Regions from separate parts of the Halomonas sp. RT37 genome, predicted to be linked through region 2. Evidence: predicted binding sites of a transcription regulator. Region 2 holds the regulator's gene; the other holds the start of a gene.
What was found. The regulator FNR, encoded in region 2, switches genes on or off when oxygen is low (the NO sensors DNR and NnrR bind a similar motif). The targets are predictions, from matches to a motif close to TTGATNTANATCAA.
Positions count from the first base shown of each region.

Region 1: petA (ubiquinol-cytochrome c reductase iron-sulfur subunit) is a predicted target of FNR. The motif match lies at 5,702-5,715, and genes of this name have one in related genera.

Region 1 covers NZ_CP098827.1:1,733,427-1,745,383, reverse strand. The annotation lists gene NFG58_RS07605 (YraN family protein) at 1-82, shown strand, start outside; gene NFG58_RS07600 (phosphoheptose isomerase) at 126-719, shown strand; gene NFG58_RS07595 (BON domain-containing protein) at 721-1,311, shown strand; gene NFG58_RS07590 (ClpXP protease specificity-enhancing factor) at 1,517-2,023, opposite strand; gene sspA (stringent starvation protein SspA) at 2,115-2,741, opposite strand; gene NFG58_RS07580 (cytochrome c1) at 2,919-3,689, opposite strand; gene NFG58_RS07575 (cytochrome bc complex cytochrome b subunit) at 3,689-4,948, opposite strand; gene petA (ubiquinol-cytochrome c reductase iron-sulfur subunit) at 4,948-5,547, opposite strand; gene rpsI (30S ribosomal protein S9) at 5,921-6,310, opposite strand; gene rplM (50S ribosomal protein L13) at 6,324-6,752, opposite strand; gene zapE (cell division protein ZapE) at 6,974-8,140, opposite strand; gene NFG58_RS07550 (DUF1043 family protein) at 8,356-8,799, shown strand; gene NFG58_RS07545 (Nif3-like dinuclear metal center hexameric protein) at 8,881-9,642, opposite strand; gene NFG58_RS07540 (Do family serine endopeptidase) at 9,765-11,018, shown strand; gene hisD (histidinol dehydrogenase) at 11,175-11,957, opposite strand, start outside.
Region 2 covers NZ_CP098827.1:768,919-780,875, forward strand. The annotation lists gene NFG58_RS03490 (NahK/ErcS family hybrid sensor histidine kinase/response regulator) at 1-938, opposite strand, end outside; gene NFG58_RS03495 (DUF4212 domain-containing protein) at 1,330-1,587, shown strand; gene NFG58_RS03500 (sodium:solute symporter family protein) at 1,626-3,419, shown strand; gene NFG58_RS03505 (DUF294 nucleotidyltransferase-like domain-containing protein) at 3,522-5,345, shown strand; gene NFG58_RS03510 (3'-5' exonuclease) at 5,342-6,034, shown strand; gene NFG58_RS03515 (hypothetical protein) at 6,107-6,346, shown strand; gene ttcA (tRNA 2-thiocytidine(32) synthetase TtcA) at 6,738-7,697, shown strand; gene fnr (fumarate/nitrate reduction transcriptional regulator Fnr) at 7,858-8,598, opposite strand; gene NFG58_RS03530 (sulfite exporter TauE/SafE family protein) at 8,753-9,439, opposite strand; gene ccoS (cbb3-type cytochrome oxidase assembly protein CcoS) at 9,436-9,666, opposite strand; gene NFG58_RS03540 (heavy metal translocating P-type ATPase) at 9,663-11,957, opposite strand, start outside.

The DNA of each region.
Region 1 (11,957 bases), 960 kb from region 2:
CCGCTTCGATGTCCTGGCCGTTACCGGCTCGTCACCGAGCCTCGACATCCAGTGGATCGCCGGTGCATTCGAAGCAAACTGACACAGCGGGCTCCCGGCGAGCCCCCATGGACCAGGAAGGCAGCATGGATTTCCAGAGCCGAATTCTCGGACAGTTCAACGACAGTATCGACACCAAGACCTACGCCAGCGAAGTGCTTCCACCGTTCATCGAGGTCGCGAGCCAGATGATGGTCCAGAGCCTGGTCACCGACGGCAAGATTCTCGCCTGTGGCAACGGCGGCAGCGCCGGCGACAGCCAGCACTTCTCCTCCGAACTGCTCAATCGCTTCGAGCGCGAGCGCCCCAGTCTGCCGGCCCTGGCCTTGACCACCGACACCTCGACGTTGACCTCCATCGCCAACGATTACAGCTACAACGAGGTGTTCTCCAAGCAGGTGCGCGCCCTGGGCCAGCCTGGCGACGTGCTGCTGGCGATTTCCACCAGCGGCAACTCGGCCAATGTCATCCAGGCCATCCAGGCCGCTCATGACCGTGACATGACGGTGGTGGCTCTGACTGGACGGGACGGCGGCAACATGGCCTCCCTGCTGGGACAGGACGATTGCGAGATCCGGGTGCCGGCCACCTCCACAGCCCGTATTCAGGAGGTTCACCTGCTGGTGATCCACTGCCTGTGTGACCTTATCGACGAACAACTCTTTGGTGCGAGTGAATAACATGACGCAACGCGATTCCCGTTCGACACGCCCCCTGATGACCGCCCTGCTGCTGTCCGCCCTGCTGGCCGGCTGCACCACCGTAACCTCGGTGACCAACCCCGGCACCATCGACGAGGATTACGGCGAGCGCACCCTGGGCGCGACCGTCGAGGACGAGAGCATCGAGACCAAGGCCGCCCACAACCTGGGACGCGTCGATGCACGCCTGAAGGACGCCAGGATCAACGTCGACAGCTACAACGGCGTGGTACTGCTGACCGGCCAGGTCCCCAGCGAAGAGCTCAAGCAGCGCGCCGAAGAGATCGTCAGCCAGGTGCGCAACGTTCGCCGGGTCCACAATGAACTCAGCGTGGCGGCCAACCTGCCCACCAGTCAGCGCCTCAACGACGCCTGGCTGGACACCAAGGCACGTACCGCCCTCGCCACCAGCGATCAGGTCGACTCCGGCCGCATCACCGTGGTCACCGAGAACGCTACCGTCTACCTGATGGGCCTGGTGACCCACGCCGAGGCCGACCGTGCGGTCAATGTGGTATCCAACGCCGGCGGCATGGAGCGTATCGTCAAGGTATTCGACTACATCGACTGATGGCGACAGGCGTGCCCTCGCAAGAAGGCACGCCCCTCAAGCGCAAAAGATGCACAAAAAAGCGGCGAGCCTGAGGGCTCGCCGCTTTTTATGAGATCACGCTTGTGAAGAGGTCCCGCTTGTGAAGAGGTCACGCTTTTCCAGCAGATCAAGCCGACGACAGCTCGCCGACGACCACCTTTAGAGCGCGATGCGCCCGATGGCCTTACTTGATCACCCTGAGTGACGGACGCCCCTTGCGAGGCGGCTTGGACCTCTCGACACCTTCATCCACGCCATCGCCGCCATCGGACTCACCGCCTGCATCCTCATCGGAAGCGGCAGGAGACTCCTCCTCTGACGAATCCTTGACGCTCTCCAGGGCCGGCGCATCGACGTCGTTGGCCTCTTCGACGGGAAGCTCAGGCTCGTGACCAAAGACCATGCCGACGCCGTTCTCGCGGGCGTACAGGGCAATCAGTGCAGGCAGCGGTACAAACAGCAACTCCGACTTGCCACTGAAGCGCGCCGAGAAACGAATCACGTCGTTGCCCATGTCCAGATCACGCACGGCGGTAGGGCCAAGGTTCAGCACGATCTGGCCGTTCTGCACGAACTGCCTGGGAACCTCGACGTTCTCGTACTCCGCATCGACGACGATATACGGCGTCAATTCATTATCCAGCAGCCACTCGTACAGCGCCCTGGCCAGGTAGGGACGGCTCGACTTCATGATATGGCCCTCTTGGTTGGCGAATGGGAACTCGGGCGACTCCGGTGGCGACCGGACACACACGGCTCAGGCATTCCGTTCAAGCAAAACATCAGGGACGAATTTCGCGCTCGGCCTCGGACAGCGCAGCACGGAAGCCATCACGGGCGAACACGCGCTCCATGTAGCCCATCAGCGGCCGTACCTGCTTCTCGGGCAGCTCGATATTGAGCGCAGGAAGACGCCACAGGATCGGCGCAAGGCAGCAGTCCACCAGGGTGAACTCCTCGCTCATGAAGAAGGGCATGTCCTCGAAGATCGGCGAGATACCGATCAGGCTTTCACGCAGCTCCTTGCGCGCCTTGTCGGCTTCCTTCTTGCTGCCGGACAGGATGCGATCGACCATCGGGCACCACTCGCGCTCGATACGATGCATCCACAGTCGGCTCTGGGCACGCGCGACAGGATAGACCGGCAGCAACGGCGGGTGCGGGAAACGCTCGTCCAGATACTCCATCATGACCTTGGACTCGTAGAGCACCAGGTCACGATCCAACAGCGTGGGGACGCTGTTGTAAGGGTTCAGGTCCGCCAACTCCTCGGGATGCTTGTCGTCGGTCACCTCGACAATATCCACGGCCACGCCCTTCTCAGCCAGCACGATCCGCACACGATGGCTGAAATGGTCCTCGCCACCGGAGTAGAAGATCATCGACGACCGCTTGGCCACTACACCCATGAAACAATCCTCGCATCAGTTCAAGCCGGGATGATAACACGACAACCCCCTTCTCGGGGGGGCATCAGGGGCACATCTTTGCTCCCGCAGCGGGTCCGCCCGGGCGCAACGATGATACCAGAAAAGGCAACGGGCGCGTGGTCATCGACCCCGCGCCCGCCATGGTGGACCAATCGGTCAGTGAATGTCTCGCCAGTACTCGCGCTTGAGGAAGTAGGCGATGATGCCAAACAGCAGGATGAAGATCAGCACCTTCGGTCCCAGCGCCTGGGCATGCAGCTTGGACGGCTCGCCCACGTAGGCCAGGAAGTTGGTCAGATCATACACCGCCTGCTCGAACTCCTTGGGCTCCATGCTGCCCGGCGACGTCACCTGCAGGGTCTCGCAGGACTGGTACTTGCCGGTCAGCGGATCGAGTTCGGCGTCACCGACCGCATGGTCGGAGGCTGCACAGACCTTCTCCTGCACCCCCTGCAGCGGCTCAAGCACGTTGGGCATGCCCACCGCCGGGAACACCACATTGTTGACCCCGGTGGCACGCTCGCTGTCACGATAGAAGCTCAGCAGATAGCTGTAGATCCAGTCGGTGCCGCGCAGTCTGGCCTCCAGGGTCAGATCCGGCGGCGCCTTGCCGAACCATACCTCGGCATCCTCGGCACTCATCGCCTTGTGCATCTGGTCGTTGTACCCCAGTTCCGGCGAGAAGATCAGATTGTCCTCGACCAGATCCTGGGGCATCCCCAGATCCTCGGCCGCGCGGGAGAAACGCTGGTACTCCAGGGAATGACAGCCCATGCAGTAGTTGACGTAGAGCTTCATCCCGTTCTGCAACGAGGCCTGATTCTCCAGATCCGGCGACATGCTGCGCAGGTGCACCCCCTCGCCGCCCGCGGCGAAGGAGCAAAGCGGGACCAGCGCGAAGAGCAGTGCGAACAGTTGCTTTTTCATTAGCCAGTCACCCTTTCAGGAACGGGTTTGGTCTTCTCCAGCCGCGTATAGATGGGCATCAACACGAAGAAGGCGAAGTAGATCACGGTGCAGATCTGGGCCAGCAGTGTCCTGGCGCCGGTCGGCGGCAGCACCCCGAGCACCCCAAGGATGACAAAGCTGATCGCGAACAGCACCAGCATCACCTTGGAGATCCAGCCCTTGTAGCGCATGGAGCGCACCGGAGAGCGGTCGAGCCAGGGCAGCACGAACAGCACCGCAATGGCTGCCCCCATGAAGATAACCCCGAGGAACTTGGCGTCCAGCCCAAACAGCGAGAAGGTGATGGCGCGCAGGATCGCGTAGAAGGGCGTGAAGTACCACACCGGGGCGATATGATCCGGCGTCTTCAGCGGGTTGGCCGGTTCGAAGTTGGGCTTCTCGAGGAAGTAGCCGCCGCCTTCCGGGAAGTAGAAGATCACCGCACAGAACACGAACAGGAACACCGCCACTCCGACGATATCCTTCACCGTGTAGTAGGGATGGAAGGGAATGCCGTCCAGCGGCTTGCCGGTCTCGTCCTTCTTGGCCTTGATATCGATGCCATCGGGATTGTTGGACCCCACCTCGTGCAAGGCAATGATGTGCAACACCACCAGCGCCAGGATCACGATAGGCAGCGCCACCACGTGCAGGGCAAAGAAGCGGTTCAGCGTGATCCCGGAGATCAGATAGTCACCGCGCACCCACTGGGCCAGGTCGGGACCGATACTCGGGATAGCGGAGAACAGCGAGATGATGACCTGGGCACCCCAGTAGGACATCTGTCCCCAGGGCAGCAGATAGCCCATGAAGGCTTCGGCCATCAGCGCCAGGTAGATCGCCATGCCGAAGATCCACACCAGCTCACGCGGCGCCTTGTAGGAGCCATAGAGCAGGCCGCGGAACATGTGCAGGTAGACCACCAGGAAGAACGCCGAGGCGCCGGTGGAGTGCATGTAGCGGATCAGCCAGCCGTACTCGACATCACGCATGATGTACTCGACGGAGGCGAAGGCACCCTCCGCGCTGGGGTTGAAGCTCATGGTCAGCCAGACACCGGTGAGGATCTGATTGACCAGCACCAGCAGCGCCAGGGAGCCGAAGAAGTACCAGAAGTTGAAGTTCTTGGGCGCGTAGTACTCGGACAGATGCTCCTGCCACATCTGGGTGGCGGGGAAGCGATCATCGACCCAGCGCATGAAACCGCGTTCGGCCTTGGCCTTGTTGGGATTCGCCATTATGCGCCCTCCCCGTCTTCGCCGACCACGATGACCGACTCGTTGACAAAGTAGTAGGGTGGAACTTCCAGGTTCACCGGAGCGGGCACATTGCGAAACACCCTGCCCGCCAGGTCGAAGCGCGAACCATGGCACGGGCAGAAGAAGCCACCGGGCCAGTCATCGACACCGACGCCTTCGGCGTTGGGCTCGGGCTTGAACAGCGGTGAACAGCCCAGATGCGTACAGATGCCGACCAGCACACCGATCTCGGGCCGAATGGAGCGCAGCGAACCGCCGGCATAGTCCGGCTGCATCGGCTTGGCGGAATCCGGGTCTGCCAGCACCTCGTCGGTCAACGCCTCGGTACGTTCGATCATCTCCGGCGTGCGATTGATGACCCATACAGGACGGCCCCGCCACTCGACGGTCATTCGCTGCCCGGGTTCGAGCTTCGAAATATCCGCCTGAACGGGCGCACCCGCCGCCCGAGCCCTGGCACTAGGCTGCCAGGAAGCCACAAAGGGTACCGCTACCCCGACGGCGCCGACTGCTCCAACTACGGAGGTCGCCCCTACGAGGAAACGGCGTCGCCCTTTGTTCACGCCGTTGTCTGCCATGATCTGGTTTCTCCCATCAGACTTTATCCGTTGTTGTTTTCACGGCCCCTTGAATGTCCGTGACCACGGATACAAGTGGATTGTATGTTAGGAAATCCCCCCCACCGGCACAAGAAGCCGGCTGACCCAGACCCCCTGCGCAAGCCCCAGACAATTGACGTGGAACAACTTTATACCACTGTGCCTGTTCGCCTTGAGGGACAGGGCGGCTCAAAAGGCATAGACGATGACAGATTAACGAGGGAAACAAGCGCCGCCAGGCGACCCGATGATCCCCACCACCAGAGCACTACAGCACACAATTTTTCGAACCCCGGACACGACAACGCCCGGGCCAATGGCCCGGGCGTTGTTGATCGGCAAGCGTGGGTGATTAACGCTTGGAGAACTGCGGGCGACGACGCGCCTTGCGCAGACCGACCTTCTTACGCTCGACTTCACGTGCGTCACGAGTGACGTAGCCGGCAGCACGCAGCGGCTGACGGAAGTCCTCGTTGTACTGCATCAGGGCACGGGTGATGCCGTGACGAATGGCGCCGGCCTGGGCGCTGCCGCCGCCACCCTTGACGGTGACATAGACGTCGAACTGGCCGAGGGTCTCGGTCAGTTCCAGCGGCTGGCGAACCACCATGCGGCCAGTCACGCGACCGAAGTATTCGTTCAGGTCACGGCTGTTGACGGTGATCTTGCCGGTGCCCGGCTTGAGGAAGACGCGCGCGGTTGAGGTCTTGCGGCGCCCGGTACCGTAATACTGCTGTGTCATGGCGAAGATCCCCTCAGATGTTCAGTTCTTGCGGCTGCTGGGCAGCGTGCGGATGTTCGGAACCGGCGTAGACCTTGAGCTTGGCGTGCATGGCACGGCCCAGCGGACCCTTCGGCAGCATGCCCTTGACGGCACCTTCGATGACACGCTCGGGAGCGTGGTCGATCAGCTGGCTGAAGGTCATGGAACGCAGGCCACCCGGGTAACCGGTGTGACGATGGTACATCTTGTCGCTGGCCTTGTTGCCGGTGACCTTAACCTTCTCGGCATTGATCACGACGATGTAGTCGCCGGTATCAACGTGAGGAGTGTATTCCGGCTTATGCTTGCCACGCAGGCGGCGAGCAATTTCGGTAGCCAGACGACCGAGCGTCTTGTCCGCGGCATCGACGACATACCAGTCGCGCTGGACGGACTGCGGCTTAGCACTGAACGTCTTCATGGATGAAATCACCAATTCGATGTGTTGGATCCCTTTCGTCGTGTTCTGGACACCCGACAGGTGTTCAGCGAGACCACGCCGCGAAGAGATCATCCCTATTTTTCTTGGTTGCGCGGCACCCGGAAATCCGGACGATGCCGCCACAACGGTCGAGCGAGCGCGCATTCTACATGAGCGAAAGCGTGCCGTCACCCCCTCGGACACACGCAATCACCGTCGGCTCAAGGCTTGTGGGGCAGCGCCAGGTACTCCCGGGACTGCATCTCCTGAAGCCTGGACAGAGTGCGCTCGAACTCGAACTCCAGCTTGCCACCCTCATAGAGCGCCTCTGCCGGCGCTTCGGCGGACATCAACAGCTTGACGCCACGGTCGTAGAACTCGTCGACCATGTTGATGAAGCGCCTGGCCTGATCGTCGGTGGCGGCGTCCATGCGCCGCACACAGGACACCAGGACCGTGTGGAACTCGCGAGCCAGCTCGATGTAGTCGTTCTGACTGCGCGGCCCGTCGCACAGCTCGAGAAAGTCGAACCAGACCACGTCCTCGTGCAGTCGACGCGCCTTGAGGATGCGATGGTTGATCTCCACCGGCACCTGCTCTTCCCCCGCCTGACCGGCGATCTCGCGAAAGCTGCGCTCGAGCTCCTGATCCGCCGCCTCGTCCAGCGGCGAATGGAAGATCTCGGCGCGCTCCAGCGCCCGCAGTCGATAGTCGACGCCGGAATCGACGTTGACCACCTCACAGTGGCGCTTGAGCAGATCGATGGCCGGCAGAAAGCGAGAGCGCTGCAGGCCATCCTTGTACAGATCGTCCGGCACGATGTTGGAGGTGGCGACCAGCACCACACCGCGCTCGAACAACGCCTCGAGCAGATTGGCCAGAATCATGGCATCGGTGATGTCCTTGACGAAGAATTCGTCAAAACAGATCACCCTCGCCTCCTCGGCAAACTTGCCGGCGATCAGCCGGAGCGGGTTCTTCTCGCCCTTGCAGTGATCCAGCTCGTTGTGGACACGCTGCATGAAGCGATGGAAATGGGTGCGCATCTTCTGGGGAAACGGCAGCGCTTCGTAGAAGGTGTCGACCAGGTAGGTCTTGCCACGACCGACGCCGCCCCAGAAATAGAGCCCGGAGATGGCTGGCAGCGCCGGCTCCTGCTCTTCCTCCTTGCGCCCGAACAGGCCCTTCACCTTCGACGCCCAGCCGTCGCGCGCCGCCGCCGGCGCCTTGGCCTTGGGCGCTGCCACCAGCTCGTCATACAGTCGCTGCAGATGCGCCACGGCATTGGCCTGGGCGGCATCCTCCGTGAAATCATCACGTTGGAGGTCGCGCCGGTAGCGTTCCAGCGGAGTTTCTGGCCGACCACTGCTCGACGGGGAAGAGCTCATGTAGCGTCCTGACTGTCAACAAGTTCGGAGCCGCATTATACGCAGACCACACAGGAATGGCAGGTCCCAGGCCGCGACCGGCAACAGCGCATCACGCCAGCACGACAAGGGAGGCCCCAGGCCATTGACCCTTTATGAGCCAACGCCTCTATAATGGGCCGTCGGCCAGGCCGGCGGCGGCCGCGGGTCGTCCGAAAGAGCTCAGGGAGAACTACGTGGAACCAAGCAACTTCAACATGATCCTGGCGGCGGCTTGCCTGGTGGCCGGAATTGGACTCGGCGCACTGGGCTACCACCTGCTCAACGGCGGCGCACGCAGTGCCCAAAGGCTGCGCCTCAAGCTGACCGAACGGGAACGCCAGCTGACCGAGTGGAAAGACGGTGTCGACGACCACCTGCAACAGATGGACGACCTGGCCCGGCAGGTCTGCGATGACGCCCTCACCCTGCAGCGCCAACTTCACGAGTCGGCGCGCCAGCTTGGCAGCAAGGCCATCGGCGGCGAGGTGACACCGCCCAGCGAACCCGGCGAGACCAGCGATGATATCGCCATTCCGCGGGACTACGCCGACGGCAACCGCGGCACCCTGTCAGAGGACTTCGGTCTGCGCCAGGCCAATGACGACCAGAACGCAGAACCGCGCCCGCCACGTTACTGACCACCCCGCCATGACAGAGCCCGCACACTGGTGCGGGCTCTGGCGTTGGCAGCGACACAAGCGGTCGATGGCGCTTGCTGCTCAGGCAGGGTTGTCGATGTCGACGAAGCGGTGCTCGACACCAAAGCGCTGCGCCAGCCATTCCCCCAACGCCTGGACGCCGTAGCGCTCGGTGGCGTGATGACCCGCTGCCAGATAGTGGATCCCCATCTCCCGCGCCAGGTGGGTTGTGCGCTCGGATATCTCGCCCGAAACGAACACCTCGGCACCGGCCTCGGCGGCCGGGATGATCATGTCCTGAGCGCCGCCGGTACACCAGGCGATTCGACTCACCGCGTCGGTACCAGGCGCCTCGATCACCAACGGCTCGCGTGCCAGCGACGCTCCTACCTGGGCAGCCAGCTCGGCAACGCCCATTGGCCTTTCCAGCCGACCGTGCCACAGAAGCCCTTCGCCCATGGGCGCGTCCAGCGTTCCCTCCACCGTCCACCCCAGGCGCTGCGCCAGGGTCGCATTGTTGCCAAGCTCGGGATGGGCGTCCAATGGCAGGTGGTAGGCCAGCAGGTTGATGTCGTTGGCCAGCAGAGTCGACAGCCGCCGGCGCTTCATGCCGGTAACCGCCACCGGCTCGTTCTTCCAGAAGTAGCCGTGGTGCACCAGCACCAGATCGGCCTGCCAGCGCACCGCCTCGTCAAGCAGCGCCTGACAGGCGGTGACGCCGGAGAGCACACGGGTGACCGTGCGTGCGCCCTCCACCTGCAGCCCGTTCTCGGTGTAGTCCTTGAAGCGCCGGGCCTCCAGCAGCTGCTCGCAGGCCGATACCAGTTCGTCGCGGTCTATCATGAGATCTCCTGAAATAGCTCCAAACAAGCATCAGGTTGGCGATGCTACAATGGCGCACATTGTACGCACCGCCCCGCCGGCCCGCGACCGCCTCACTGCCAAGCGCCAAGGATCATCGCCGCATGCGACGCACCCTCTCGACCTATATCTGGCCGGTCTTCATCGGCATTCTGCTCGCCATCGTGCTGATCAATGCCTTCCCCGAACGGCTCGGCAGACTACCGTCACCGAGCGGTGACAGCCTGACGGTAGTTCCCGCCACGCCACCAGCGACAACCACCGAGCAGCAGGCACCGCAACGTCCTGCCCCCGAGGTCAAGGAGGCTGCGCCGCTGGACCGCCGTGGCGGCCCCGTGAGCTACGCCGAGGCGGTGGAGAAGGCCGCGCCCGCGGTGGTCAACGTCTACTCCTCGCGGGTCGTGGAACGGGAAACCCACCCGCTGATGTCAGACCCCTTCTTCCGCCAGTTCTTCGGCAACAATGACGTGCCGTCGCGCCAACGCATGCTTTCGAGCCTTGGCTCCGGCGTCATCGTCAGCGAGGACGGCTACGTGCTGACCAACCACCACGTCATCAGCGGCGCCGACCAGGTCCAGGTGGCGCTGCGCGACGGCCGCGAGACCCTGGCCCGGGTCATCGGCACCGATCCCGAAAGCGACCTGGCGGTACTCAAGATCGATCTCGGCGACCTGCCGGTGATCGAGCTGACCGACTCGCGCAAGGTCGCGGTGGGCGACGTTTCGCTGGCCATCGGCAACCCCTTCGGGGTCGGCCAGACGGTGACCATGGGCATCATCAGCGCCACCGGTCGCAGCCATCTGGGACTCAACGCCTATGAGGACTTCATCCAGACCGATGCGGCGATCAACCCGGGCAACTCCGGCGGCGCCCTGATCAACCCCGACGGCGCCCTGGTCGGCATCAACACCGCCATCTTCTCCCGCTCGGGGGGCTCCCAGGGTATCGGTTTCGCGATCCCGGCCAACCTGGCCCGCAGCATCCTCGACGAGCTGGTCACCCACGGCCGGGTCATCCGCGGCTGGCTCGGCATCGAGGCCCAGGAGCTGAACCAGGAACTGGCCGCTTCCTTCGGCCTGCAGGCGCCAGCCGGGGTAATCATCGCCGGCGTGGTGTCCCAGGGACCGGCCGACCGGGCGGGACTGAAACCCGGAGACGTACTGCTGGAGGTCGACGGTCGCGCGGTGATCGATCCGCGTCGGACCATGAGCGACATCGCTGCGGTGGCTCCCGGCACCACCCTGACCGTCAGCGTCGCCCGCGACGGCAAGCCGATCGAGGTGGAACTGGAAGTCGGCGAGCGCCCCACGCCCCAATCCCAGTCGCAGCAGACCGGCAGCAGCCAGTCAGCCCCCTGAGACGCACCCCGAGGTGGGTAACGCAGAAGCAGTGTCCAAGCGTGCCCCACCGTCCAGACATGAAAAGGCCCGGAATTGCTCCGGGCCTTTTCATGTCTGGATGCCTGTCTGGGGCCGGGGGCGCTCGGTCACAACGACCACCGGCCCTGCGTCGCTTCAATCCTTGATGCGGTACTCCGCCGAACGCGCGTGGGCGGTCAGCGATTCACCACGAGCCAGCACCGAGGCGGTCTTGCCCAGGGTAGACGCCCCCTGTGGCGAGCAGTGAATGATCGAAGAGCGCTTCTGGAAGTCGTAGACGCCAAGCGGTGACGAGAAGCGCGCCGTACCCGAGGTCGGCAGCACGTGGTTGGGACCAGCGCAGTAGTCGCCCAGCGCCTCTGCGGTATGGCGTCCCATGAAGATGGCTCCGGCGTGGCGCACCTGCTCCGCCAGTCGCTCCGGGTGCTCCACCGACAACTCCAGATGCTCCGGCGCGATGCGATTGATCAACTCCAGCGCCTCGCCCTCGTCACGACAGGCGATCAGCGCACCGCGCGTACGCAGCGAGGCCCCGGCGATGGCTTCGCGCTCGAGCGTCGGCAGCAGCCGTTCCATGGACGCTTCCACCGCCGCCAGATGCTCCACGTCCCAGCTGACCAGGATCGCCTGGGCGTCTTCGTCGTGCTCTGCCTGGGAGAACAGGTCCATGGCCAGCCAGTCAGGATCAGTCTGGCCGTCGGACACCACCAGGATCTCGGAAGGCCCGGCGATCATGTCGATCCCCACCTGACCAAAGACCGCGCGCTTGGCGGTGGCCACATAGATGTTGCCCGGCCCGACGATCTTGTCGACCCTGGGCACGCTTTCGGTGCCATAGGCCAGCGCCGCCACGGCCTGGGCACCGCCCAGGGTAAACACCTTGTCCACCCCGGCTAGATGCGCCGCCGCCAGCACCAG
Region 2 (11,957 bases):
GGTGATACGTCGGTGCCGGCGAAGATGGTCAGGCCGGCGGCGGCCAGCGGCAACACGAAGAAGGCGAACAGCACCAGGTACAGCGGGAACATCCAGCGCGCGCGGGCGGCGTCGTCGCGGTGGGTGTTCTCCACCACGGTGACGTGAAACTGACGCGGCAGACACAGGATCGCCAGCATGGCCAGCAGTGTCTGGGCCCAGAAGCTCTGGCCGAAGTCCTGCTGGGCCAGTTGCCGCTGCAGCTGCAGGTGGGTGTCGGCCCGGGTCATCAGGTCCTGCAGGCCATCGAACATGCCCCAGGTGACGTAGGCGCCGAGGATCAGGAAGGCCACCAGCTTGACCAGCGACTCGAAGGCCACCGCGTGGATCAGGCCCTCGTGGTGCTCGGTGGCGTCGGTATGGCGGGTACCGAACAGGATGGCGAAGATCGCCATGACGATGGCCACATAGAAGGCGGTGTCACCGAACAGCGGCGCCTGGGTGATGTCGGAGGCGTCGGTGAGCACGGCAAAGGACGTGGACACTGCCTTCAACTGCAGGGCGATGTAGGGCAGGGTGCCGATCAGCGCGACCAGGCTGGCGAAGGCCGCCAGAGACTGGGTCTTGCCGTAGCGAGAGGCGATGAAGTCGGCGATCGAGGTGACGTTCTGATGCTTGGCGACCCGCACCATCTTGGCCAGTACCGGCCAGAACAATAGAAGCGTCAGCACCGGACCGACGAAGATGCTGGCGAACGACCAGCCGGAGGTCGCCGCCTGGCCCACGGCGCCGTGGAAGGTCCAGGAGGTGCAGTAGATCGCCAGCGCCAGGCTGTAGACCAGCGGGCGACGATGGCTGGCCCCCAGGTGGCGTGCACGACGATCGCCGCGCCAGGCGATGGCGAACAGCACGGCGATGTAGAGCAGTGAAACAGCGATCAATAGCCAACCGGCAAACATGGGCACCTCCTCGACGTCAGCGGCCATTCTAGGGCATTGGCGGCCTGCTCGGCAGGGGCGCAGGGTGGTTGACTCGATTCGGGCGCCTGAAGCGCGAAGCATTGACGGAATTTTGCGCCATCAAGGGAAAGGCATTGCCTGGTCTCAAGGCCTTGAATCGCGACTAAGGTGGATTGCACCTTTGTAGTGATAGACCATCGGCTAATATTCCAGGAATGTTTGTAAGTTGCTGAAATATTTAATGTAATGGTTTTCTTGGTGCGGTGCATTTATGCTTTTCGACTAAAGTTATCGTTCCAGGAAAGGCCATTTTGTCTAGTCTGCTTCTCGAGCCTTTGTGTCGTCTTTGCGGCGGCATTTGGCGATCAAACCACTTCTTGAGGGTAGCCTTATGCTAGACAAGAGCGCACAGGCCTACTGGAAACGAAACATACGAACCATCCTCGGCTGTCTGGCCGTATGGTTCATCGTCTCCTATGGCTTCGGCATTCTGCTGGTGGATGTACTCAACAATATCCAGTTCTTTGGCTTCAAGCTCGGCTTCTGGTTTGCACAGCAGGGATCCATCTACACCTTTATCGTGCTGATCATTTTCTATGCCTGGAAGATGAACAAGCTCGATGAAGAGTACGACGTCCACGAACAGTGACACCCGCAAAATAACGTCAATGAACGGGAATTGATTCCATGGATGTACAACTACTTACCTATATATTTGTAGGGGCGTCCTTCGCGCTCTACATCGGTATCGCGATCTGGTCGCGTGCCGGGTCTACCAAGGATTTCTACGTCGCCGGCGGCGGCGTCCACCCTGCCGCCAATGGCATGGCTACCGCGGCAGACTGGATGTCGGCGGCCTCTTTCATCTCCATGGCGGGTCTTATCGCCTATCTGGGTTACGACGCCTCGGTCTACCTGATGGGCTGGACCGGTGGCTACGTCATGCTGGCCATGCTGCTGGCGCCTTACCTGCGCAAGTTCGGCAAGTTCACGGTGCCGGACTTTATCGGTGACCGTTACTACTCGAATATCGCCCGTACCGTGGCGGTCATCTGCGTTATTTTCGTGTCCTTTACCTATGTCGCCGGTCAGATGCGCGGCGTCGGTATCGTCTTCGCCCGTTTCCTCGAAGTCGAGGTCAATCTGGGCGTGGTCATCGGCATGGTCATCGTGTTCTTCTACGCGGTGCTCGGTGGCATGAAGGGCATCACCTACACCCAGGTGGCCCAGTACTGCGTGCTGATCACCGCCTTCATCGTGCCGGCGGTGTTCCTGTCGATCATGATGACCGGCCACGTGCTGCCGCAGACCGGGCTCGGTGCCACCTTCGTCGATGCCGCCGGCAACGACAGCGGCCAGTACATTCTCGATCGTCTCGACGGTCTGCTGACGGATCTGGGCATCACGCCCTACACCGACGGCAGTCAGCCGATGATCAACGTGTTCTTTATCACCGCAGCCCTGATGTGCGGTACCGCGGGTCTGCCCCACGTCATCGTGCGCTTCTTCACCGTGCCGCGGGTGCGTGACGCCCGGGTCAGCGCCGGCTGGGCGCTGGTGTTCATCGCACTGCTCTACACCACCGCTCCGGCGGTCGGCGTGTTCGCCCGCACCAACATTATCGAGACGGTACACGAGACCAGCTACGAAGAGGCACCGGCCTGGTTCAAGAGCTGGGAAGGCGTGGGCCTGATCGGTTGGCTCGACAAGAACGACGACGGTCGTGTGCAGATGGGGCCGGGCGCGCCGTTCGAGGGCAAGCCGACCTTCGAAAGCGGCCCGCTGGAAGAGGAAACTCCCGGCGAGCACGGGCAGCGGGTGGTGACCAATACGCCTACCGACAGCCCCAACGAGGTCTATATCGACCGCGACATCATCGTGCTGGCCAACCCCGAGATCGGCGGCCTGCCGGCCTGGGTGATCGCCTTGATGGCCGCCGGTGGCGTGGCCGCGGCGCTGTCCACCGCAGCCGGTCTGTTGCTGGTGATCTCGGCGGCGGTGTCCCATGACCTGATCAAGAAGCAGATCAATCCCAACCTCAGCGAGAAGGGGGAGCTGCTGGCGGCGCGTAGTGCTGCTGCGGTGGCGGTGGTGGTAGCCGGCTACTTCGGCATCAACCCGCCGGGCTTCGTGGCCCAGGTGGTGGCCTTTGCCTTCGGTCTTGCTGCCTCGTCCTTCTTCCCGGCGATCCTGCTTGGCATCTTCGACAAGCGCATGAACCGCGAAGGGGCCATCGTCGGCATGGTGCTGGGTCTGAGCTTCACTTTCATCTACATCGTCTACACCAAGTTCATCAACACCGATCCTTCGATCTGGTGGTTCGGCATCTCGCCGGAGGGTATCGGTACCCTCGGCATGATCCTCCACTTCGTTGTGGCCTTCGTGGTCTCGCGGGCAACCGCGGCACCGCCGGAGCACATCCAGGAACTGGTGGAGAACGTGCGTGTGCCGAGAGGCGCGGGTGAGGCCCACGCTCACTAGAGCGGGCCATCAGGCAGGGGCGTCGGCCCACCATCCGTCGCCCCTTGCCAGACGACAACACTCCCCGACCCCGGCCTCGCCGGGGTCGGTCATGGAGCAGACATGATCGACATCGACTTCACTCATCCACCGTTTTCATTGCTCGACGAGGCCGAGCGCGAGCGGGTCCTGGGCGGGCTGGATATCGCCTACTACGGGCGGGATGACGTGATCCTCGATGCAGGGCAGTCCGGCGAGTTCGTCTTTGTGATCCACAAGGGCGAAGTCGCCGAACTGGACCCGGCCGAGGGCCCCGCCGGGGGGCGCATCGGCCACTACACAGGGGGCGATCTGTTCGGTGCCATCAGCGTGATCAACGGCCAGAGCCGTTACCGCTTCGTCGCCGAAGAAGAAAGCCTGTGTTACCTGATGCCGCACACCTTGTTTCTGTCGCTGTGCGAGAACAACGCCGCCTTCTCGGACTACTTTCACCAGCGCCTGATCAGCAAGACGCGCTTGCTGGCCGAACGTCGCGCCGAGGGCGGGGTCACCCTGGCCGGATTCATGCTCGCCCGGGTGAACGAGTGCATGCGTGAACCGCTCAAGGTCGGCTCGACGACATGCATTCGCGACGCCGTGCTGACCCTCAAGGACAAGGGCGCCGACAGCCTGCTGGTCGAGACGCCCGATGGTCCTGGCATGCTGACCAAGACCGACCTGCTCGAGGCCCTGGTGCTGGAGGGGTGCGACGGTAATGCCGAGGTCGGTGGCATCGCTCATCTGTCGCTGGTGACGGTGAACGAAAGCCAGTACCTGTTCGAGGCACTGATCGAGATGACCCGCCACAAGGTGGCCAGGGTGGTGGTGCTTCAGGGCCAGCGGCTGATCGGTGTCGTGGAGCTGACCGATGTGCTCAGCTTCTTTTCCAGCCGCAGCTACGTGGTCAGCCTGCAGGTCGAGCAGGCGACGACCCTGGCCTCGCTCAGCGAAGCAAGTCAGCGTGCGCCGGAGCTGGTCGAGGCGCTGATGGCCCAGGGGGTACGCATGCGCTTCGCCATGGGCATGCTGTCGGCGCTCAATGGGCGCATCATCAGCAAGGCCTGGCACTTCTCGATGCCGGCCCCTCAGCGCGAGCGCGCCTGTCTGCTGGTGCTCGGCAGCGAAGGGCGCGGCGAGCAGATCCTGAAGACCGACCAGGACAATGCGCTGATCCTGGCCGATGACCAGCAGTGGGACGAGCTCAGCGCAGATACCGCGCGGTTCACCAGCGTGCTCGACGATCTGGGCTATCCGCGCTGCCCGGGCAACATCATGGTCTCCAACCCCCAGTGGGTCGGCACCCTTGCGCAGTGGCGCGCGCGCATTCGTCGCTGGGTCAGCGAACCCGACGGAGAAAGCCTGATGCGTCTGGCAGTGCTTGCCGACGCCTCGGGGGTGGCCGGTGACTTTGCCCTGGTGGACCGACTCCACGACGTGCTGATCGAAGAAACACGGGGCAATGAACTGTTGCTGACCCATCTGGCGAGGGGGGTGTTGCGGTTCTCGACGCCCTTGACCCTGTTTGGAACGCTGAAGAAGCCCGAGCACGGCGTCGACATCAAGAAGGGTGGCATCTTTCCTATCGTCCATGGTGTTCGCACCATGGCACTGGAGTGCGGGCTGCGCGAGACCTCGACCCACGACCGGCTGGCGGCGCTGGCGTCACTCGGGCGCATCGAGCGGGTGGTGGCGGAGGATCTCGGCGAGGCGTTGTCGCTGTTCTGTGAGCTGCGGCTTCGGGCGCAGCTGGCCTACCGGCGCGACGATGCCCGGGCCACGGACGCCCCGGACAGAGTGGTGGTTCAGTCGCTCAATTCGCTGGAGCGGGACCTGCTGCGCGAGGCGCTGCATCTGGTCAAGGAGTTCAAGGCCAGCCTGTCCCACCGCTATCACCTGGAGTATGCATGAGTGTCGAGGCAGCCCCCCAGGGCAAGCTGCCTTGGCGTCAATGGTTTCGCTTGGGAGAGTACCCGATGCTGAGAGCGATCAGGCGTGTGGCCGACAGGCGTCGGCAGGCCGATGGCGATTTCGCCTGGCTGTTCAATCCCTATACCGGCGATGAGCTGGTGTCCCTGGACTGCGAAACCACCGGTCTGGATACCCGTCATGCGGAGCTGGTGTCCATCGCTGCGGTGCGCATCCGTGACGATCGCGTCTTGACCAGCGAGTCGCTGGACCTGCGGCTCGCGCGTCCTGCCAGTCTGAGTGGTGACTCCATCTGCATCCATCGCCTGCGAGGGGTCGACCTGGAAGGCGGCCTCGAGGTACGCGAGGCCTTGACGACGCTGCTGGAATTTATCGGCAATCGCCCATTGGTCGGCTGGTGTATCGACTTCGACCTGGCCATGCTGGATCGCTACCTGAAGGCGGAGTTTGGCTTCTCGCTGCCCAACGCCACCATCGACGTGGCCCAGCAGTACCGCAAGCGGCTGCGCCGAAGTCACCCGGAAATCGAGGTGCAGCCGACCTTTGAACAATTGGCAGAGCGACTTGGAGTCCCGATCATGGGACGCCATACGGCCCTGGGCGACGCCGTCACCACGGCGCTGATGCATCTGCGCCTGGAGAGCGGGGCACTCACGGCGCCATCGCGCTGACCCGGTGCCGTCATCCGCGCTGACCCGGTGCCGCCCGCACCGGCAACCATTCACCTGCAAGGAGATCCTGTCATGAGTCTGCACGCCATGTTGACCCTTCTCGAGCCCACGCTGCTGGCGCTGGGCCTGGTCTCGGTGCTGGTGGCCTACCTCCAGTACTATCGCCGTACCCGGGACCTGTGGGGCATGGTCAAGTTCTGGGAGAAGCGCCTGACCCTGACCGTGCGCGAGTTTGGCTGGCAACGTGCCGGCATCCTGCTGCTGTTGCTGGGCGTGGTGGTGCGCTATCTGCTGGCGCTGAACGTCGTCTAGGGCTTGTCTGAAAAGTGCCTGCGCTCGGTAATACGGCGTTAAAAATCGGCTGGTGCGCCAGCCCGGTCAAAATGCTCATTTACACCCCGTAAACTGCGCTTTCTCACCGATTTTTGCCTTGTCTAACCTTCGCTCGTCGACTTTTCGGACAGCGCCTAGGGCCTGGCTGACAGGCACTTGCGTTCTTCGACTTGCCAGGCCAGACCAGGCCACGACGCGCAAGAGCGCCACTACGGCGGTGTCGTCCTTGGCGGTTTCCGATGTGCCGCCGACGAAAAGCCCCTGCCGTATTGTCCTCGTCGGGGTAAGCGGTCGCTGACCTCTTCGCCACTAAAGCGTCCGGATGGTAGACTGGCGCCTCTTTCATTTTCAGCCGTGATGTCCCGCTCCCATGTCGCCACAGTCCGCCTCCGCCACCCTGTTCGATCCCCGTACCCCCGAGGATGACCATCTCTCGATCGATGCCGGCGTCAGCCCGGCCGACCCTGCTGCGGGTGGCGATCAGACGGAAGCCCAAGTTCAGGCCAAGGCACGGCGTGAATTCAACAAGCTGCAGAAGCGCCTGCGCCGCCAGGCCGGCAACGCCATCATCGACTACGGCATGATCCAGGAAGGCGACAAGATCATGGTGTGTCTGTCTGGTGGCAAGGACAGCTACACCATGCTCGAGATCCTGCGCAGCCTTCAGCGCAACGCGCCGGTCAACTTCTCGCTGGTGGCGGTGAATCTGGATCAGAAGCAGCCGGGCTTTCCGGAGCATGTGCTGCCGAACTATCTGGACAGCATCGGCGTGGACTACCACATCCTCGAGCGCGACACCTATTCGGTGGTGAAGGAGAAGACGCCGGAGGGCAAGACCACCTGCGCGCTCTGCTCACGCCTGCGGCGCGGCTCTCTCTATGGCTTCGCCGAGGAGATCGGGGCGACCAAGATCGCTCTGGGCCACCACCGCGAGGACATTCTCGAGACGCTGTTTCTGAACATGTTCTTCGGTGGCAGCCTCAAGGCGATGCCGCCCAAGCTGCTCTCCGACGACGGCAAGAACATCGTCATCCGTCCGCTGGCGTACTGCCGCGAGGCCGATATCCAGGCCTACAGCGAGGCGATGGAGTTCCCGATCATCCCGTGCAACCTGTGTGGTTCCCAGCCCAACCTGCAGCGCCAGGTGGTCAAGGAGATGCTGGCCGAGTGGGAGGTCAAGCATCCCGGGCGCCTCGAGAGCATGTTCAAGGCGGTGACCAATGTGGCGCCGTCGCAGCTGGCGGATCGGCAACTGTTCGACTTCGAGGGGCTGGAGGCCGTACAGGCCGAACGCCAGGCCCGGCGCATCGACGTGGTGGATGCCGGCTGATCTCGCCAGCAGCGAATGTGCATGATGCCATGACAGCGAAAGAGGCCGCATCTCCGGATGCGGCCTCTTTCTTGTCACACGCCATCTATTACGCTTTGCTTTCCAGATCCTGGATACCGGGCCCTGCCGGCCAAGCCCGGCACACTGCCGCCAGGCCCGCTCAGGTAACTTCGGTGTCGGCCAGGGTCGACAGCGCGGTCAGGTCGAGGATATTGACCTCACGTCCCGATACCGCCACCAGATCCTGCTGCTGGAAACGCCCGAGGATACGGCTGACCGTTTCCACCGCCAGCCCCAGGTGATTGCCGATGTCGGCGCGGGACATGGACAGGCGGAAGCTGAACGGTGAATAGCCGCGGCGGCGGAAGCGGTCCGACAAGCCGAGGAAGAAGCAGGCCAGGCGCTGATCGGCGGTCTTGCGTGACAGCAGCTGCATCATCCGGCGGTCTTCTCGCAGCTCCTTGCTCAGGGTGCGAAACAGCTGGGCACGCAGCTCCGGTAGGGTCTGGGTCAGCGCATCGAGGCGGTCGAAGGGAATCTCGCACACCGTGGTGGTCTCCAGCGCCACCACGCTGCCGGGATAGCGGCCGTCGTCGATGCCATCCAGGCCAACCAGTTCACTGGGCAGGAAGAAGTTGGTCAACTGAGCTTCGCCGCTGCCTTCGGTGGTGATCTGCTTGAGACTCCCCGATCGGACCGCGAAGACGCTGGTGAAGCGATCTCCCTGCTCGACCAATCGTGTGCCTTTCTTGATCGGCGGGTGACGACGGATGATGGAATCGAAGCGCTCGAGGTCGGCGGTCTCCAGCGACAGCGGAAGGCACAAGGAACTCAGGCTGCAGGACTCACAGCGAGTCTCATGCAGCATGGGACGCCGCCGATCTTGGGCCGTAGGACTCATTCGCAGCTCCTGTGGATCTGGGATCGATATTGACTGGGCCATGGGGAGAACAGACGTCGCCCGTACAGCACGTTGATGGCACTATTCTACACCCTCAGATCAGCTAAAAGTGGCGTCTACCTCTTTAGGATTAATAACTTAGAGGTAGGATGCGTCATTGATGCAGCCCAGTCCAAAGTTGCCAGACGGCAAAGGCGATGATCATGCCAGCGGCGACAAGGCGTGTTGCCCGATGCGCCAGCAGGGCCTGCATTTGTCTGGCGGCGAGGCCCGTCACCACCAGCGCCGGAAGCGTGCCAAGACCGAAGCTCGCCATTAGCAGTGCGCCCTCGAGGGGCTCGGCCCGTGCCAGGCTCCAGGCCAGCATCGAGTACACCAGGCCACAGGGCAGCCAGCCCCAGATGGCGCCCAGCGCCACCGCCTGGGGCAGACGCACCACCGGCAACAGGCGTCTGCCTGCGGGTTCCAGGTACCTCCAGAGGTGACGTCCCAGTGCCTCGACGTGACGCAGGCCTTTCCATAGATCGGCAATGTAAAGCGCCATCAGGATCAACATCAGGCTGGCGACGATCTGCATCAGGCCACGCAGGGTCGGCGAAAGGCCGATCACCGAACCCAGGGTGGCAACCAGAGCGCCCGCCACACAGTAGCTAGTGATACGACCTACATTGTAGCCGAGCACAAGTGTGCTCACCCGCCAAGGTTGACGCATGCTGGGGGGGATGGCAAAGGTCAGGGCGCTCATGATACCGCCGCACATGCCAATACAGTGTGCACCGCCGAGCAGGCCAAACACGAAGGCCGCCATCATGGGGGGCAGTTCCAGGCCGGTAGGGTTCACTCAGGCCCTCTGGACGATGGATCACGCTCGGATGTCTGCGCAGGCGTTTCGGAAGAGGAAGCGCCGTCATCGGCACCGCGAGTGTCGTCCTCATCCTCGAACAGGATGCGATAGGCGGGGCCTTCGAGGTCCTCGAACTGGTCGTTGCGCACCGCCCAGAAGAAGGCCCAGACCGCCAGGCCCAGCAGGATCAACGACAAGGGTATCAACAGGTAAAGGATGCTCATGGGCCGGGGCTTGCGGTGACGGGTGAAGGCGTCGCGGTCGGCCTGGTGCGTCCGCGCCGCAGACGCAGGGCATTGCCGATGACCAGCAACGAGCTGAGTGACATGCCGATGGCGGCAAGCCATGGGGGCACGAAGCCCAGAGCCGCTGCGGGCAGCGCCACGACATTGTAGAGCACCGACCAGGACAGATTCTGGCGAATGATGCGACGGGTCTGGCGGGCCACCTCGATGGCTTCGACGATACCCGTGAGCGGTTCGCCCAGCAATACCAGATCGGCGCGGGTGCGGGTGAGGTCGCTGGCCCCGGCCATGGCGAGGGCAAGGTCGGCGCCCGCCAGTACCGGCACGTCATTGATGCCATCACCGACCATGGCCACCTTTTCGCCCTGCGCCTGCCGCGCCTTCAAGTGCCCGAGCTTGTCCTCGGGGGAGGCCTCGCCACGCCACTGATCGACGCCCAGCGTGCGGGCCAGCTGGCCAACGTTGACGGCGCGGTCGCCCGACAGGATCTCGATGGCAAGCCCCCGCTGGGCGAGGGCGGCGAGGGTCTCGGCGGCGTCGTCACGGGGCTGATCGTCGAGCTTGAACCAGGCCTGGGGCTTGCCTTCGCAGGCCAGCAGCAGCCAAAGCCCTGCGCCAGGGAGCTCAGTAGCGGGTTGGCCCAGGCAGGCAAAACGCGGCTGGCCCAGTCGCCAGCGCCGGCCGTCGATCACGCCTTCCACGCCCTGACCCGGGTGATTGCGCAGTTCGCTGGCCTGGCAGCTGGCGTCGCGCCAGGCAGCGAAGGCACGGGCGATGGGGTGCTCCGAGCCGGTCTCCAGTGCCGCCGCCAGGGCCAGATGCCGGCGCTTGGTGGCAGGGTCCATCTCGCCATTGTTGGCGCTTCCTTCGGCGTCGCTCAGCGGCCGGTGTTCGGCGAGTTGCATGCGACCCCGGGTCAGGGTGCCGGTCTTGTCGAAGACGACGCGATCGAGGCAGGCCAGGGTCTCCAGCGCATCGGCTCGGGTCACCAGTACCCCGGCACGTCTCAGCCGGCCGTGGGCCACGGTCAGGGCTGTGGGGGTCGCCAGCGCCAGGGCGCAGGGGCAGGTCACCACCAGTACCGACAGGGTGATCCACAGGCTGCGGCTAGGATCGATCAGGCTCCAGACCAGCGCCACCAGGGCGGTGATGACCAGCAGGTTCAACACGAAGCGATGGGCCACCTGCTCGGCCAGGCGGGCGATACGTGGACGATGGGCGAAGGCACGGTCGGTGAGATCGAGAATGCCGGCGGCGCGGGTGTCGTCGCCGACGCGGGTGACCATCACTTCGATCGGGCTGTCCATGCACAGGGTACCTGCGTGCACGGTATCTCCCTGGCGACGCAGGCAGGGCAGCGATTCGCCGGTCAGCAGCGACTCGTCGATCTGGGCCAGGCCCGAGGTCAGGTTGCCGTCCGCGGGGATCTGGGCGCCGGGGCTGACCCGAACCCGGTCACCCGGGACCAGCCGACTGGCGGGGATGACGCGTTCATCGCCATGCTCGTCGAGGCGCACCGCGGCACTCGGCAGCGCGCTGGCCATGGCATTGCCGCTACGGCCGTAGTGGGTACGGGCGCGAGACTCCAGGTAGCGTCCGAACAGCAGGAAGAAGGTGAACATGCTGACCGAGTCGAAGTAGCGATCACCGGAGTCGCTCACGACCGACCAGGTGCTGGCGACGAAGGCCCCACCGATGGCCAGGGCCACCGGCACATCCATGCCCAGCACGCGGGTTCGCAGATCGCGCAGGGCGCCGACGAAGAAGGGTTGGGCCGAGTACAGTACCACCGGAGTGGTCAGCGCCAGCGATAGCCAGGCAAACAGACGCTCGAACTCGCTACTGAGATCACCGCCGTCGACGTAGTGCGGGATGGAAAACATCAGCACCTGCATCATGCCGACGGCCGCCACGATCAGGCGTCTTATCATCTGGCGCGACTGTTGCTTGAGCCGCTGCTGAGCCTGGTCCGGCTCGTAGGGCTGGGAGGGATAGCCGATGGCGGCCATCTCGGCCAGCAGGCGCGACAGCGACAGGCGTTCGGGATCCCAGCGCACCTGAAGGCGATGCTGGGAAAGATTGACAGCGCAGCTCTCCAGGCCGTCGAGGGCATTCAGGCGGTGTTCGATCAGCCAGGCGCAGGCGGCGCAGGTGATGCCATCCACCGCCAGGGTCGCTACCTTGGTGTCGCCATCCTGACGCACGAAACGATCCTGCAGGCCCGGATCGTCGAATACCTGATAGCGGGCCTCGTCGGCGGGTGTCGGCGA